One region of the Streptomyces sp. XH2 genome, then DNA from elsewhere that is predicted to be linked to it. Evidence: riboswitches for the same ligand, from Rfam matches in the RefSeq annotation. Region 1 holds a riboswitch; the other holds the start of a gene.
What was found. Region 1 has a riboswitch for cyclic di-AMP ahead of ACOTKD_RS10510 (C40 family peptidase). Riboswitches for the same ligand answer to the same signal wherever they lie in the genome.
Positions count from the first base shown of each region.

Region 2: linked by a shared signal. The riboswitch ahead of ACOTKD_RS21880 (M23 family metallopeptidase) and the one ahead of ACOTKD_RS10510 (C40 family peptidase) in region 1 are both predicted to bind cyclic di-AMP.

Region 1 covers NZ_JBMMMZ010000004.1:230,983-238,825, reverse strand. Annotated here, with positions in the region: gene ACOTKD_RS10520 (hypothetical protein) at 1-241, shown strand, start outside; gene ACOTKD_RS10515 (carboxylate-amine ligase) at 247-1,329, opposite strand; cyclic di-AMP (ydaO/yuaA leader) riboswitch at 1,674-1,836, shown strand; gene ACOTKD_RS10510 (C40 family peptidase) at 1,841-2,314, shown strand; gene ACOTKD_RS10505 (S1 family peptidase) at 2,409-3,479, opposite strand; gene ACOTKD_RS10500 (hypothetical protein) at 4,040-4,246, opposite strand; gene ACOTKD_RS10495 (AfsR/SARP family transcriptional regulator) at 4,473-7,442, shown strand; gene ACOTKD_RS10490 (DUF4231 domain-containing protein) at 7,470-7,843, opposite strand, start outside.
Region 2 covers NZ_JBMMMZ010000010.1:266,757-274,599, reverse strand. Annotated here, with positions in the region: gene ACOTKD_RS21900 (CobW family GTP-binding protein) at 1-342, shown strand, start outside; gene ACOTKD_RS21895 (DNA gyrase/topoisomerase IV subunit A) at 407-2,863, opposite strand; gene ACOTKD_RS21890 (M16 family metallopeptidase) at 3,102-4,454, shown strand; gene ACOTKD_RS21885 (M16 family metallopeptidase) at 4,490-5,857, shown strand; cyclic di-AMP (ydaO/yuaA leader) riboswitch at 6,073-6,228, shown strand; gene ACOTKD_RS21880 (M23 family metallopeptidase) at 6,242-7,051, shown strand; gene ACOTKD_RS21875 (GntR family transcriptional regulator) at 7,302-7,843, shown strand, end outside.

The sequences.
Region 1 (7,843 bases):
GGCCGCGCAGACCGTCCTGGCGGTCGTCGTCCTGCTGGACCTGCACTTCGTCCGGTGGGAGGCCGCAGTCCTCTTCGTCCTCTTCGCGGTGCAGTTCGCGCTTCCGGGAGAGTACGCCCGGGAGGTGCTGACCTACGTCTACCTGAGCCTGGCGGCCCTGCTGCTGACGAGGCGATGGCGCCACCTCCCGGACACCGGGCGGGCCCTGGGCGGGCGGGTCGCGGGGGACCCGCACTTCTGACCTGCCTACGGCTCAGAGATCAGCTCCGTCACCGCCTTCAGCCCGTCCGTCGCCAGCGCCCGGCGCTGCCGGTCCGCCCCGGTGCCCCGCCGCAGCAGGCGGCTGACCAGCGAGCTCACCTGCCGGGTGTCGCCCGACTCCTCCAGCGACTGCCCTATGTGGGCGAGGAGGCCGCGGACGACGTCGTGCGCGCCGTGGCGCCGGCCCGTGGGGTCCACGAGCACCCCGTCGAGCCCGTGCCGGGCGGCGTGCCAGTTCGCGGCGGCGAGCAGCTCCGGCAGGCAGGGCACCGGGGGCCGCCCGGTCTTCTCGTCGCGGATGGCGGTGGCGACCAGCCCGCGGACGACGCCGGCGAACATGACGGAGTCGTCGGCCCGCAACTGCACGTCCAGGCAGCGCACTTCGATCGTGGGATAGCGCTCCGAGAGCCGTGCCGTCCAGTACAGCTGGCCCCGGTCCGCGATCGCCCCGGCCGTCTGCAGCGCCTCGATGCGCTCCTCGTAGTCCGCGAGGCCGTGGAAGTACGGGGGCGGGCCGCTGACCGGCCAGCGGCTGTAGACCACGGTCCGCCAGCTGGAGAAGCCGGTGTCCTGGCCGTTCCACAGCGGGGAGTTGCCCGCCATGGCGACGAGGACGGGCAGCCAGGGCCGCACCCGGTTGAGGACCGCGACACCCGTCTCGCGGTCGGGGATGGCGACGTGGACGTGCATCCCGTGGACGAACTGCTCGTCCACGAGCTGGGCGGCACGCGTCCGCATCGCCAGATAGCGCGGGTTACCGGTGACCGGGATGGGCTCGGGGCCCGAGCACGGCGCCGTACCGCAGGCGGCGATCCGGCAGCCGGACCGCTTGGCGGCGGAGCTCAACGCGTGGCGCAGCCGCAGCAGGTGCCGGCTCGCCTCGGCGAGATCGGAGCAGACCGGAGTGGCAACTTCCACCTGGGCCTGCAACAGCTCCGCCTGAATCTCCCGCTCGTTCACGACCGGATCCAGGTCGACCGCCGCCCGGACCTCGTCGGCCAGGGGAACCGGCAGTGCGGTGGCCGGGTCGAGCAGAAGATACTCCTCCTCGATCCCTAGGGTGAGCATGCCGTAGGGCTACCCTCGGGCCCTCGCGGCGAACCGCACGGACCCCGCCGCCGCTGCTTTCTGACGCAAAGACGCCCTGCCGCGACCCCGCTCACCTCGCCTTCCGGGCCTTGCCGAGGTGACTCGAATCAGTTCTTCAACTGCCTTTTGATAAACGGGATTTCCCGCCACTCGTGATGCCGGGTAACACCCCGGTTCCACGGGGCGACGCGAAGTGAAGAAGTTCACAGAAGCACCTTTCGGCTCCGAATTCCGGCGGTCCGTGATGCAGGATCGTGCATCGAACAACAAGATCCCGTCACCGAGGCGGGCGACCCGGGCGGACGCCGAGTCCTGCCGCCGTACCGGGTGCGGAGCAGAAGCGAATGGATCGGCAGGAGCGGGAGACCCGAGCACGGCGGACCACGATGGCGGTGGTCCTTGGGGTGAAGCCATTTCAGGTGGCCGGGCAACTTCGACAGCCCGAACCCGACAGGTCATCTTTCGCAGGCGGATGACGAAGGGTTTTGGCATGTCTGCGTTCCCTGGCATATCCACGCTCATGTCCCGCGCCGGTGCCGCCTCCGTGGTCACCGCCGCCACCGTGACCGCGTCCATGCTGCTCCCCGGCATGTCGGCCGAGGCGAGTGCGGCCACCCCGGGCGCCGCCGCCCTGAAGGTCGCGGCCTCCAAGCAGGGCTCCCCCTACCAGTACGGCGCCGCCGGCCCCAACCGGTTCGACTGCTCGGGTCTCACGCTCTACTCGTTCAAGAAGGTCGGCAAGAACCTGCCGCGCACCGCGGCCGACCAGTACAACAAGACCCGGCACATCTCCTCCGGCTCCCGCCAGGCGGGCGACCTGGTCTTCTTCCACTCGGGCAGCAACGTCTACCACGTCGGTATCTACGCGGGTAACAACAAGATCTGGCACTCGCCCAAGCCCGGCACCTCGGTGCGCCTGGAGAAGATCTGGTCCGGCAGCGTCTGGTACGGCCGGGTTAACTGACCCCGGCCGGACGCGGCCGAACCGGGCCGGGGCGACCCCACCCCGGCCCGGCGACCTCCAAAGAGCCCTGTGCGGGCGTCCCCGGAGGAGTGCGTCAGGGCAGCTGCGCCCCGTACGCCTGCAGGGCCTCCGGTACGGGCTGGAAGAACGTCTCGCCGCCGGAGGAGCAGTCGCCGCTGCCGCCCGAGGTGAGGCCGAGGGCGGTGTCGCCGGCGAAGAGCGCGCCGCCGCTGTCGCCCGGCTCGGCGCAGACCGAGGTGCCGATCATGCCCTCGACCGCGCCCTCCTGGTAGTTGACGGTGACGCCGAGGGCGGTGACCTGGCCGTCGTGGACGCCGGTCGTGCTGCCGCTGCGCTGCACCGTCTCGCCGACGGTCGCTTCCCCGGCCTTGGCGATGTTCTGCGTGCCGCCGTCGTAGAGGTCCACCGCGCTGGGGTGGGCGATGGACGAGGTGTAGCGCACGAGCGCGTAGTCGTGGCCGGGGAAGGTCGAGCTCTCGGTCACCCCGATCTGGGCGCCGCCCTGCGTGGCGGACCAGGTTTGCGAGGCGTTGCCGCAGTGCCCGGCCGTGAGGAAGTACGGCTTGCCGCCCTTGGTGACGTTGAAGCCCAGGGAGCAGCGCACGCCGCTGCCCCAGATCGCGTCGCCGCCCGCGATGAAGGGGCGGAACGTCCCGGCCGTCGTCCGCACGGCCACCTTGTCGCCGAGGCTCGCGACGACCTTGTCGAGGCGGTCCTTGCGGGCGCCGGTGACGGTGCTGTCGGCGGTGACGACCACCTTGTTGAGGCGCGGGTCCACTGCCCAGGCCGTGCCCGGAATGGACGCATCCGACTTCAGCGTCCGCCGGGCCGAGGCGAGCTCGGCCGCGGAGTGGCGCACGATTCTCGGGTCGGCGCCGGCGGCCCGCACCCGAGCGGCCGCCCCCTCGTCGAGGACGCCGACGACGAGCCGGCCGCTCCCGGCGTCGTAGTACGTGCCGGCCGAGTCCGCACCCAGGTCGGCGGAGATCTTCCGGGCGAGCTCCGAGGCCTGCGGCGACGAGAGCTGACGGGGCGCCGGTGAGCTCGCGTGCGCGCTGGGGAGCGTGAGCGCCGCGGCCGTCAGGGCGACCATCGCCGCCCCGGCGGCGGCCGTACGGCGCGTGGAGATGCAGGAACGTTTCACTCGTGGCCTCCTGTGGGGGAGTGCCCGGCGGCGCGACGGACGCCCGGGCGTGATGGAGGAGGTGCGTACGTGCGTGCGTTGTGCGTGTGAGTGCTGGATGCATGTCGTGCGCGTGCGTACTGCGTGTGCGTCGTGCGCGTGCGTGCTGCGCGTACGTCGTGCGCCCGCCTGACGCGCACAGGCCGGACATGGTGCGCGACAGGCCGATGAGATCGTCGCGTCCATGTCAAGAACGGTATACGGGCGAGTATCCCGAGGCGGCGAGCGGAAGTTCAAGAGCGACATTCGGTCGTGCGAACGGTCCCGGCGGGAGACCTCCGGCGGCTCACGCGTACCGGAAGCCTTGCTTCTGAACGGGGGTGACGCGTACGGACGGCGGCCGGGCGGTGAGCGGACGACGAGGGGGGCGCCTGTCCGGTATTCGCTCTCCGCAGGCCCTGGATACCGGGGCCCGGGGGCGTCCTTTGCACAGTTTTAACGGCCGGGGACGGCAGAACGCCTGCACAAACAAGGCCGGGGCCCGCCGTTCGCACGGCGGGCCCCGGCCCCGTCACGCGTGGCTACTGGGCGCCCGACGTGTGGGTCGGACGGATCGGGCCGCTGCCCCCCTGCCCCTGCGCCCCGGCACCCTCCACGTGCTCGACCGGCTGGTCCAGCTCGGTCGAAATGGCCTGCTCGGACGGCGTGGCAGCCGGCCCGGACGGCGCGGCGGCCTGCTCGGCGGGGGCCCCGGCCTGCTCCGTGTGCTTGGGGTCCTCAGCGGTCATATCGAACTCCTGTGTAGAAGGCGCGCCGTGACGCGCCGTGAAACAACGGTGCCAGCAGTATGTATCGGCCCCATCAACGGACGATCAACGCCCCCTTGCCGGCCCGGGCCCGCCCCCGCCCGCCCACCGGGCCGCCCGCGCGTCCGACGCCTGCTCTTGTAAGGGACACTGAGGTACTGTCACCGCTGTCGCCGGACGGATCCGGCACGGCACGCTCGGGGGAGACATGCGGGATACAACGGAGCCTTCCGCTCCCCTGCTCCATTTCCAGCTGCTCGGCCCGGTCCGCGCACTGGCGGGCGACCGCCCCGTGGACCTGGGCGCGCGCCAGCAGCGCGCCATGCTCGCCGTCCTCCTGCTCCGCGGCGGCGCCACGGTCTCCAGCGACGAGCTGATCGACGCCCTGTGGGGCGAGAACGCACCGCCCCAGGCCCTCGGCACCATCCGCACCTACGCCTCCCGCCTGCGCGCCCTCCTCGAACCAGGCCGCGCCGCCCGCACCCCCGCGACCGTCCTCGTCTCCGTGGCCGGCGGCTACGCCCTGCGCGTGGCGCCCGAGCGCGTCGACGCCCACGTCTTCGAACGCCTCCTGGCCGAGGCGGCCGCCGCCCGGAGCGCGGGCGACACGGCCACGGCCCACGACGCGTACGCCGCCGCACTGGAGCTCTGGAACGGCACCCCCCTGGCCGGGCTCCCGGGCCCGTACTGCGAGCGCCAGCAGGACCGGCTCTCCGAAGCGCGCCTCGCCGCCCAGGAGGGCCGCTCCGACTGCGCCCTCGCCCTCGGCCGGCACGCCGAACTCGTCCCCGAGCTCACCTCGCTCGCCGCCGAACACCCGCTGCGGGAGAGGCTGCGCGCCCAGCTGATCCTCGCCCTCTACCGCTGCGGCCGCCAGGTCGACGCCCTCGCCGCCTACGCCGACGCACGGCGGCTGCTCGTCGAGGAACTCGGCGTCGAACCCGGCCCGGAGCTGACCCGCCTGCACGCCCAGGTCCTGGCCGGCGACCCCGCGCTCGCCCTGCCCGCCCCCGCGGCGACCACGGCCCCCGCGCCCGCCGAAGGCCGGCACCCGGCCGGCGCCCCCTTCCAGCTGCCCGCCGGCATACCCGACTTCACCGGCCGCGAGGACCTGCTGAGCGAGGTGCGCGGCGCGCTCACCGCGGCCGCCGGCCCCGCCGTGCCGATCGCCGTGCTCACCGGCATCGGCGGCGTCGGCAAGACCACCCTCGCCGTCCACGCCGCCCACCTCGCCCGCCCCGACTTCCCCGACGGCCAGCTCTACGTCGACCTGCGCGGCACGAGCGCCGACGCCGCGGACAGCGGCAGCGTCCTCGCCCACTTCCTCCAGGCCCTCGACGTCCCCGAGCCCGACATCCCCGACGACCTGGAACAGCGGGCCGCCCTCTACCGCTCCGTGCTCGCCGACCGGCGCGTCCTGCTCCTCCTCGACAACGCCCGCGACGCCGCCCAGCTCCGCCCCCTGCTCCCCGGCACCGCCGGCTGCGCCGTGCTCGTGACGACCCGCTCCCGGGCGGTCACCCTCGGCGGCGCACGGCAGTTCCACGTCGGCGTGGCGAGCGAGGCCGAGGCCCTCTCCCTGCTGGCCGCCATCGCCGGCGAGGAGCGCGTCAGCGCCGAGCCGCGCGCCGCGAAGGACCTGGCCGCCGCGTGCGGCCACCTGCCGCTCGCCGTCCGCATCGTGGCCTCCCGCCTCGCCTCCCGGCCCGGCTGGACCGTCGCCTCCCTCGTCGCCCGCCTCGACGACGAACGCCGCCGCCTCGACGAACTGCAGGCCGGCGACCTCACCGTGGAGTCCACGTTCCGCCTCGGCTACACCCACCTCCCGGCCGACCAGGCCCGGGCCTTCCGCCTGCTGGCCCTCGCCGACGCCCCCGATCTCCCCCTGGCCGCCGCGGCGGCCCTTCTCGACCGCGACGACTTCACCGCCGAGGACCTCGCCGAGGGCCTCGCCGACGCCGGCCTGCTCGAGTCGTACGCCCCCGGCCGCTACCGCTTCCACGACCTCCTCCGGCTCTACGCGCGTCGCCGCGCCGAACGCACGGAGACCCCCGAAGACCGCCGCGCCGCCGTCGCCCGCCTCCTCGACCACCTGCTCGCCACCGTCGCCAACGCCTCCCGCATCCTCGAACCCGACCACGCCCTGCACCGCCACCTCCACCCCGTCACCACCCCCGGCACCGGTTTCACCGGCGCCGACGAGGCCCGCCAGTGGCTGCGCCGCGAGCACGTCACGCTCGCCGCCGGCCTCGCCCAGGCCGTCCGCGAACTGCCCGGGGCGCTGCGCCCCGCCGGTGACCTGCTGCTCACCTGGTCGGGCCTGATCGAGGGCCCCGCGCACCGCGACGAACTGCGCCGCCTGTCCGAGCTGACCGCCGTCGCCGCACACACGGCGGGCGACCCGCGCGTCGAGGCCCGGGCCCTCTACGCCCTCGGCAACCTGCACTACTACACCGACGTGTACGAGGCCGCCGAGCGCGAGCTCTCCGAGGCCCTGCGCCTCGCGGACGCCGCCGGCGACCCCATGTGCCGCCACCTCGCCGCCAACGCCCTCGGCATCCTGTGCTTCGCCACCGACCGCCCCGCCCGCGCCCTGCCCCTCCTGGAGCAGGCCCGCCGGCTGTGCGACGCCTTGGACGACAAGGGCAGCGAGGCCAGGGTCCTCGCCAACACCGCCCGCGTCCGCCTCGCCCTCGACCGGCCCCGCGAAGCCGAACGCGACGCCGCCGAGGCCGTCCGCATCGCTGGCGCCACCGGCAACGGCCCGACCATCGCGCTGACCCTCTACCAGCACGGCTGCGTCCTCCACAAGACCGGCCGACCGGACCTCGCGGCCCGTCAGCTCCAGGACGCCCTCGGCTCCTTCATCGAGCAGCAGCAGCGCGGCTGGGAGGGCCTGGCCTGGGCCCGCCTCGCCGAGTGCCGCCTGGCCGAGTGGCGCGACGAGGACGCGGTCTCGTGCGCCGAGCAGTCCCTGACCATCGCCCGAGACCTGGGCAAGACCTACTGCGAGGGCCTGGCCCTCGCCGTCCTCGGCCGCGCCCGCACCCGCCTGGGCGACCCGGCCCGCGGCCACGACCACCTCCGCGAAGCCCTCACCCTCTTCGAACGACTGGGGGTGCCTGAGGCGGCTTCGGTGCGGGAGCTGCTGGCCGGGGCGCCCGTACGGACACGGTGACCGGCGGAAGGAACTCCGAGCCGACCGTCAGCGCGCGGCGCGGCTGCCCGTGCCTCCGTTGACCGGCTGGACGGCCGGCCCGGGGTCCGGGAGGTTCTTGAAGAACTCGGAGGACTCCCGGCGGCGGATCTTGAACACCGCGTCCAGCAGGGCGTTCGCCGAGCGGGGCGAGCCGTCGGTGCCGTCCGGGCCGAGGCCTCCCGCGCACCACTGGAGATAGACGCGGGTGAGCTCGATCTCCGTCTCCCGCAGCAGTATCCAGGAGACGTCCCAGCGGTAGAGGCTCTTCATGGCGGTGGTGACCGCCACCAGGAACCCCGCGCCCGAGATCGCGGCGCCCTTGCCGGGGAACTCGAGCGCGGTCAGGACCGGCAGGGCCGCGCCGGCCAGGATCACCAGGG
Region 2 (7,843 bases), on a different contig from region 1:
GAGAGCATCGAGTTCGTCTCCGCGGAGCCCGTCGACCCGCGGCGGCTGATGGAGTTCCTCGACAGCCGGCCGGAGGGCCTCTACCGCATCAAGGGCTTCGTGTACTTCGGCATAGCCGGGCACAAGCACAAGTTCGCCGTGCACGCCGTGGGCGACTTCCTGCGCTTCTACCGCTCCTCCTGGGCCCGCGCCGAGGAACGGCTCACCCAGCTCGTGCTGATCGGCAGGGGAGTCGACGTCGGGGCACTGCGGGCCGGTCTGGAGCGCTGCCGCGTCACCGAGGGAGAGCCCCTCGCCGAGGAGCACACCATGTGGGGCGTCCTTCGGTACGCACAGGCCTGACGGTACGCACAGGCCTTGCGGGGGCGCCCTTCGCGCCCCCGCCCGCTCACCTTCCGCGCTCGGGTTACACCGGGCCCGCGATCGCGCTCACCGGCTTCGCCAGGGGCGTGCCCGAGCCGTCACGGCGCGGGTCGGCCTCCGGCAGCTCCACCGGAGCGCCCTTCGCATCCGCGGCCCGCGCCGGGGCCGCTCCCGCCCAGGCCATGACCAGGCAGTCCTCGCCCTTGAGGAAGCGCTGGCAGCGCACGCCGCCCGTCGCCCGCCCCTTGCGCGGGTACTGGTCGAACGGCGTCAGCTTCGCCGAACCCTCCGTGGCACCGCCCATGCCGCCCCGCGCCCCGGCCCGGGTGAAGACCACCGCGTCGGCCGCGGGGTCGATGGCCGTGAAGGAGATCACCTTCGCGCCCGCGGACAGCTTGATGCCCGCCATACCGCCCGCCGGGCGGCCCTGCGGACGCACCTGCGAGGCCTGGTAGCGCAGCAGCTGGGCGTCGTCCGTGAGGAAGACCAGGTCCTCCTCGCCCGTCCGCAGCTCGGCCGCGCCGACGATCCGGTCGCCGTCCTTGAGGGAGATGACCTCCAGCTCGTCCTTGTTGGCCGGATAGTCCGGGACCACGCGCTTGACGACGCCCTGCTCCGTGCCGATCGCGAGACCCGGCGAGGACTCGTCCAGCGTGGTGAGGCAGACGACCGTCTCGCCGTCCGCCAGGGACAGGAACTCCGGCACCGGCGCGCCGCCCGACAGGCTGGGAGCCGCCGCCGTCTCCGGCAGCTGCGGGAGGTCGATCACCCGCAGCCGCAGCAGCCGCCCGGCCGAGGTCACCGCCCCTACCTCGCCCAGGGCCGTCGCCGGCACCGCCGAGACGATCACGTCGTGCTTGACGCGCTTGGCCTCGCCCGCGGCCGGCGGGAACGGCTCGCCCGTGGCCGTACGGGCCAGCAGGCCGGTGGAGGACATCAGGACGCGGCACGGGTCGTCGGCGACCTGCAGCGGCACCGCCGACGCCGGGGCGCCCGCCGACTCCAGCAGGACCGTACGGCGGTCGGTGCCGAACTTCTTCGCCACGTCGGCCAGTTCGCCCGAGACCAGCTTGCGCAGCTCCGCGTCGGACTCCAGGATCCGCGTCAGCTGCTCGATCTCCTCGTTCAGCCGGTCGCGCTCGGACTCCAGCTCGATGCGGTCGAACTTCGTCAGCCGGCGCAGCGGGGTGTCCAGGATGTACTGCGTCTGTACCTCGGAGAGGGAGAAGCGGGCGATCAGGGCCTCCTTGGCCTGCGCCGCGTTCTCACTCGATCGAATGATCCTGATGACCTCGTCGATGTCGAGCAGCGCCACCAGCAGGCCCTCGACCAGGTGCAGCCGGTCGCGCCGCTTGCCGCGCCGGAACTCGCTGCGCCGCCGCACCACCTCGAAGCGGTGGTCGACGTAGACCTCCAGGAGCTCCTTGAGGCCCAGGGTCAGCGGCTGGCCGTCGACCAGCGCCACGTTGTTGATGCCGAAGGACTCCTCCATCGGCGTGAGCTTGTAGAGCTGCTCCAGGACGGCCTCGGGGTTGAAGCCGTTCTTCACCTCGATGACCAGGCGCAGGCCGTGGGCGCGGTCGGTGAGGTCCTTGACGTCGGCGATGCCCTGGAGCTTCTTCGAGCCGACCAGGTCCTTGATCTTGGAGACGACCTTCTCGGGGCCGACGGTGAAGGGCAGCTCGGTGACCACCAGGCCCTTGCGGCGGGCCGTCACGTTCTCCACGGAGACGGTGGCGCGGATCTTGAAGGTGCCGCGGCCGGTCTCGTACGCGTCGCGGACGCCGCTCAGGCCGACGATCCGGCCGCCCGTGGGCAGGTCCGGGCCGGGGATGAACTTCATCAGCGTCTCGAGGTCGGCGCCCGGGTGCTTGATCAGGTGCCGGGCGGCGGCGACGACCTCGCCGAGGTTGTGCGGCGGCATGTTCGTCGCCATGCCGACGGCGATCCCGGACGAGCCGTTGACCAGCAGGTTCGGATAGGCGGCGGGCAGGCTGACGGGTTCCCGCTCGCTGCCGTCGTAGTTCGGCGCGAAATCGACCGTGTCCTCGTCGATGGACTCCGTCATCAGCGACGTCGGCGCCGCCATCCGGGCCTCGGTGTAGCGCATGGCCGCGGGCGGGTCGTCATTGCCGAGCGAGCCGAAGTTGCCGTGGCCGTCCACCAGGGGCAGCCGCATGGAGAACGGCTGCGCCATGCGCACCAGGGCGTCGTAGATCGAGGCGTCGCCGTGCGGGTGCAGCTTTCCCATCACCTCGCCGACGACGCGGGCGCACTTCACGTGGCCCCGGTCGGGCCGCAGGCCCATCTCGTTCATCTGGAAGAGGATGCGGCGCTGGACCGGCTTGAGACCGTCGCGCGCGTCGGGCAGGGCCCGGGAGTAGATGACGGAGTAGGCGTACTCGAGGAAGGAACCCTGCATCTCGTCGACGACGTCGATGTCGAGGATGCGCTCCTCGAAGTTCTCCGGCGGCGGGGTCTTCGTGCTGCGGCGGGCCATCGCGGCTGCGGCTCCTTCGATCGATTGCCGAGGCAGGGTGCTGACGCGGACCATTGTGGACCGCGCCACTGACAACACCGGACACGACCCGTCCGTAAGGGGGCACCGCGCCGGGAACTTCGCCGGATGTCAGCGCGCTTGCATACAGTGACAGCACTGTTCATCACGCGAGCCAACGCGCACGAGCTCGTCGCGCACGGGCGCGAGATCTCAAGCGATCGAAGGGACGTACATGCCCATGGGTCACACGGCCACGCAACAGGCCGGTACCGGCGGCCTCACAGCGACCGAGCACCGCCTGGCCAACGGCCTGCGGGTGGTGCTCTCCGAAGACCACCTGACCCCGGTCGCCGCCGTCTGCCTCTGGTACGACGTCGGCTCGCGCCATGAGGTCAAGGGCCGCACGGGCCTCGCCCACCTCTTCGAGCACCTTATGTTCCAGGGCTCGGCCCAGGTCAAGGGGAACGGCCATTTCGAGCTGGTGCAGGGCGCCGGCGGCTCCCTCAACGGCACCACCAGCTTCGAGCGCACCAACTACTTCGAGACCATGCCGGCCCACCAGCTGGAGCTGGCCCTGTGGCTCGAGGCCGACCGGATGGGCTCGCTGCTCACCGCCCTCGACGACGAGTCGATGGAGAACCAGCGCGACGTCGTCAAGAACGAGCGCCGCCAGCGCTACGACAACGTCCCCTACGGCACCGCCTTCGAGCGGCTGACGGCCATGGTCTTCCCCGACGGCCACCCGTACCACCACACGCCGATCGGCTCCATGGCCGACCTGGACGCGGCCTCCCTGGAGGACGCCCGCGCCTTCTTCCGCACGTACTACGCGCCGGGCAACGCCGTCCTGTCGGTCGTCGGCGACATCGACCCCGAGCAGACGCTCGCCTGGATCGAGAAGTACTTCGGCTCCATCCCCGCGCACGACGGCAAGCAGCCCCCGCGCGACGGCAGCCTCCCCGACACGATCGGCGAGCAGCTCCGCCAGGTCGTCCGCGAAGAGGTCCCGGCGCGCGCCATGATGGCCGCCTACCGCCTCCCGCAGGACGGCTCCCGCGAGGCCGACGCCGCCGACCTGGCCGTCACCGTCCTCGGCGGCGGCGAGTCCTCCCGGCTCCACAACCGCCTCGTCCGCCACGACCGCACCGCCGTCGCCGCCGGTTTCGGCCTGCTGCGGCTCGCGGGCGCCCCCTCGCTGGGCTGGCTGGACGTCAAGGCCTCCGGCGGCGCCGAGATCCCCGACATCGAGGCCGCGGTCGACGAGGAGCTGGCCCGCTTCGCCGCCGAGGGCCCGACCCCCGCGGAGATGGAGCGCGCCCAGGCCCAGCTGGAGCGCGAGTGGCTGGACCGGCTCGCCACGGTCAGCGGCCGCGCCGACGAACTGTGCCGCTTCGCGGTGCTGTTCGGCGACCCCCAGCTCGCCCTCACCGCCGTGCAGCGCGTCCTGGACATCACCCCCGAGGAGGTGCGGCGGGTCGCCCAGGCCCGCCTGCGCCCCGACAACCGCGCCGTGCTGGTGTACGAGCCCACCGAGAGCGCAGCCCCCGCCGCCGACGAGAACGCCGACGCAGAAGAGGAGACGGCCAAGTGAGCGACGCCGTGGCCGCTGACCCCGCCCAGCCCTCCATGAAGTTCCACCCGCAGCCCCAGGCCGGGCCCGCGGCCCCCTGGGCCTTCCCCGCCCCCGAGCGCGGCACGCTCCCCAACGGCCTGACGGTGCTGCGCTGCCACCGCCCCGGCCAGCAGGTCGTCGCCGTGGACATCAACGTCGTGGCCCCCCTGGCCGCCGAGCCCGAGGGCCTCGACGGCGTCGCCACCATCATGGCGCGCGCCCTGTCCGAGGGCACCGACAAGCACACCGCCGAGGAGTTCACGGCCGAGCTGGAGCGCTGCGGCGCCACCCTCGACGCCCACGCCGACCACCCGGGCGTGCGCCTCTCCCTGGAGGTGCCGGCCTCCCGGCTCACCAAGGCCCTCGGCCTCGTCGCCGACGCCCTGCGCGCCCCGGCCTTCCCGGACAACGAGGTCGAGCGCCTCGTGGGCAACCGCCTGGACGAGATCCCGCACGAGCTGGCCAACCCCTCCCGCCGGGCCGCCATGGCGCTCTCCAAGGAGCTCTTCCCGGCCGGCTCGCGGATGTCCCGGCCCCGCCAGGGCACGGAGGAGACCGTCGCCCGCATCGACGCCGCCTCCGTCCGCGCCTTCTACGAGGCCCACGTCCGGCCCGCCACCACGACCGCCGTGGTCGTCGGCGACTTCACCGGCATCGACCTCGACGCGGCCCTCGCCGACTCGCTCGGCGCCTGGACGGGCTCCCCGGCCGAGCCGCACCCGCTCCCGGCGGTCACCGCCGACGACACCGGCCGCGTCGTCATCGTGGACCGCCCCGGCGCGGTCCAGACCCAGCTCCTCATCGGCCGCACCGGCGCCGACCGGCACGACGCGGTGTGGCCCGCCCAGTCCGTCGGCACGTACTGCCTCGGCGGCACCCTCACCTCCCGCCTGGACCGCGTCCTGCGCGAGGAGAAGGGCTACACCTACGGCGTCCGGGCCTTCGGCCAGGTGCTGCTGTCCTCCCCGGAGGGCACCGGCGCGGCCATGCTGGCCATCAGCGGCTCGGTGGACACCGCCTCCACCGGCCCCGCGCTGCAGGACCTGTGGACGGTGCTGCGCACCCTCGCCGCCGAGGGCCTGACCGACGAGGAGCGCGACTCCGCCGTGCAGAACCTCGTCGGCGTCGCCCCGCTCAAGTACGAGACGGCGTCGGCCGTCGCCGGGACGCTGGCCGACCAGGTCGAGCAGCACCTCCCGGACGACTTCCAGGCGCGGCTGTACGAGCGCCTCGCCGCGACGGGCACGGTGGAGGCCACGGCCGCCGTCGTCAACGCCTTCCCGGTCGACCGGCTGGTGACGGTGCTCGTCGGCGACGCCGCGCAGATCGAGGAGCCGGTCCGGGCCCTCGGCATCGGCGACGTGACGGTGATCACGGGCTGAGCCCCGGCGGCGGGCCGCTCCGCCGACCCGCCGTCAACCGGCAGGCACGCGCGCACGAGAGGCGCGCGTGCCTGCCAAATGTCCGGTTTAGCGGAGTGGTTGCACGTCTGCGCTGTGGCGTGGGACACAAAACAGTGCTTCTGTTTGCCGATCGAAAGTGACGGCGTCTAGCGTCGAAGCGTCTGTCCGTCAGATGTGCGTCGCATCCGCGGCCCGGGCAGACATCGCCGAGTCCCCGTACGGCGCGAGCCAGGGGAGCCGGGGACCCAAGTGTCCCTGGGGTGAATCGGGCCCCTTTCCGGAGGGATCCGTAGGAGACCTTCCTGCTCCGAACCCGTCAGCTAACCCGGTAGGCGAGAGGGAAGGAAAGGACCAGCCTCACCCATGGCGTTTACTCGTGCCACCGGGAAGCACCGCAAGCCGAGCCGCGCCGTTCGCGTCAGCGCGAACGCGGCGGGCATAGCCACCCTCGCCGCCACCGGTGTCGTCGCGGGCTTCGCCGCACCGGCGCTGGCCGCCACCCCCGACGACGTCCACCGTCCCACCGAGGACACCGGCCTGACCCAGGCCGTCGTCATCGGCGAGGACACCGCCGGCCGCATCGGCGAGCAGGCCCAGGTCCAGACCAGCGCCGCGGCCGAGAACACCGCCGTCCACGCCGCCGAGACCGCCGCCAAGCAGCAGGCCGCCGACGTCAAGAAGGCCGACGACGAGGCCAAGCGCAAGGCCGAGGCCGAGCGCAAGGAGCAGGAGCGCATCGCCCGCGAGCAGGAGCGCAAGCGCCTCAACACCTTCGTCTCGCCGATCGCCGGCTCGTACGTCTCCACGTCCTACAAGGCCTCCAGCGGCCTCTGGTCCTCCGGCAGCCACACCGGCGTCGACTTCCACGCCGAGACCGGCACCTCGGTCCAGGCCGTGGGCGCCGGCACCATCGTCGAGGCCGGCTGGGGCGGCGCGTACGGCAACAACGTCGTCATCAAGCACAACGACGGCACGTACACGCAGTACGGCCACCTGTCGTCCATCGACGTCTCCGTCGGCCAGAGCGTCACCGCCGGCCAGCAGATCGGCCTCTCCGGCGCCACGGGCAACGTCACCGGCCCGCACCTGCACTTCGAGGCCCGCACGGGCGCCGTCTACGGCACCGACATCGACCCGGTCGCGTACCTGGCCGAGCACGGCGTCTCCGTCTGACGCACCGCGGACTCCGGCGCCCAGCGCGCCCCATCGCCTGACGAAGGCCCCGGCCCACCGGCCGGGGCCTTCGCCGTGCCCGGACCGCCCCGCGCCGTGGCCGCCGCCCGCCTCGTGTTGGCCAAAACATATCGATGACTTCCCGTGCGCCGTCGGAAATCGCGGGCCACTGCAATAGAGTCGCTGAACAAACGTCAATCGGCCGCGTTTCGCGGGGGTTATCCGGAGGTTCACCCATGCGGGGCCGTACGTGAACGGTGAGGGGACAGCGGCTCAGGAGAGCCGTCGCATTTCCGCGCATGCCGTGTGCACGGCGATTCGTGACGACATTGTTTCCGGTACGTTTCCGCCCGGCAGCCGGCTCACCGAGGAAGTCCTCGCGCGCCGCTACGGGGTCTCCCGCGTGCCCGTGCGCGAGGCGCTGCGCACCCTCGCCTCGGAGGGGTTCGTGACCACCCGGCGGCACGCCGGCGCGTGCGTCGCCGAGCCCACCGAGCAGGAGGCCGCGGATCTGCTGGAGGTGCGCGCCCTGCTGGAGCCGCTGGGCGCCGCGCGCGCCGCTCAGCGCCGCACGGAGGCGCACCTGAAGGTGCTGCGCGGGCTGGTCAGGCTGGGCCAGGAGCGGGCCCGCGGCGGCCGTACGGGCGAGCTGCGGCCGCTGGGCGACTGGTTCGACGAGACGCTCGCCCAGGCGTCCGGCAGCCCGAGCATCGCGGGGCTGCTCACCCAGCTGCGGCTGAAGATCGCCTGGGTGTACGCGGCGGAGCCGCCGGTGCGGCCCGTCGACACGTG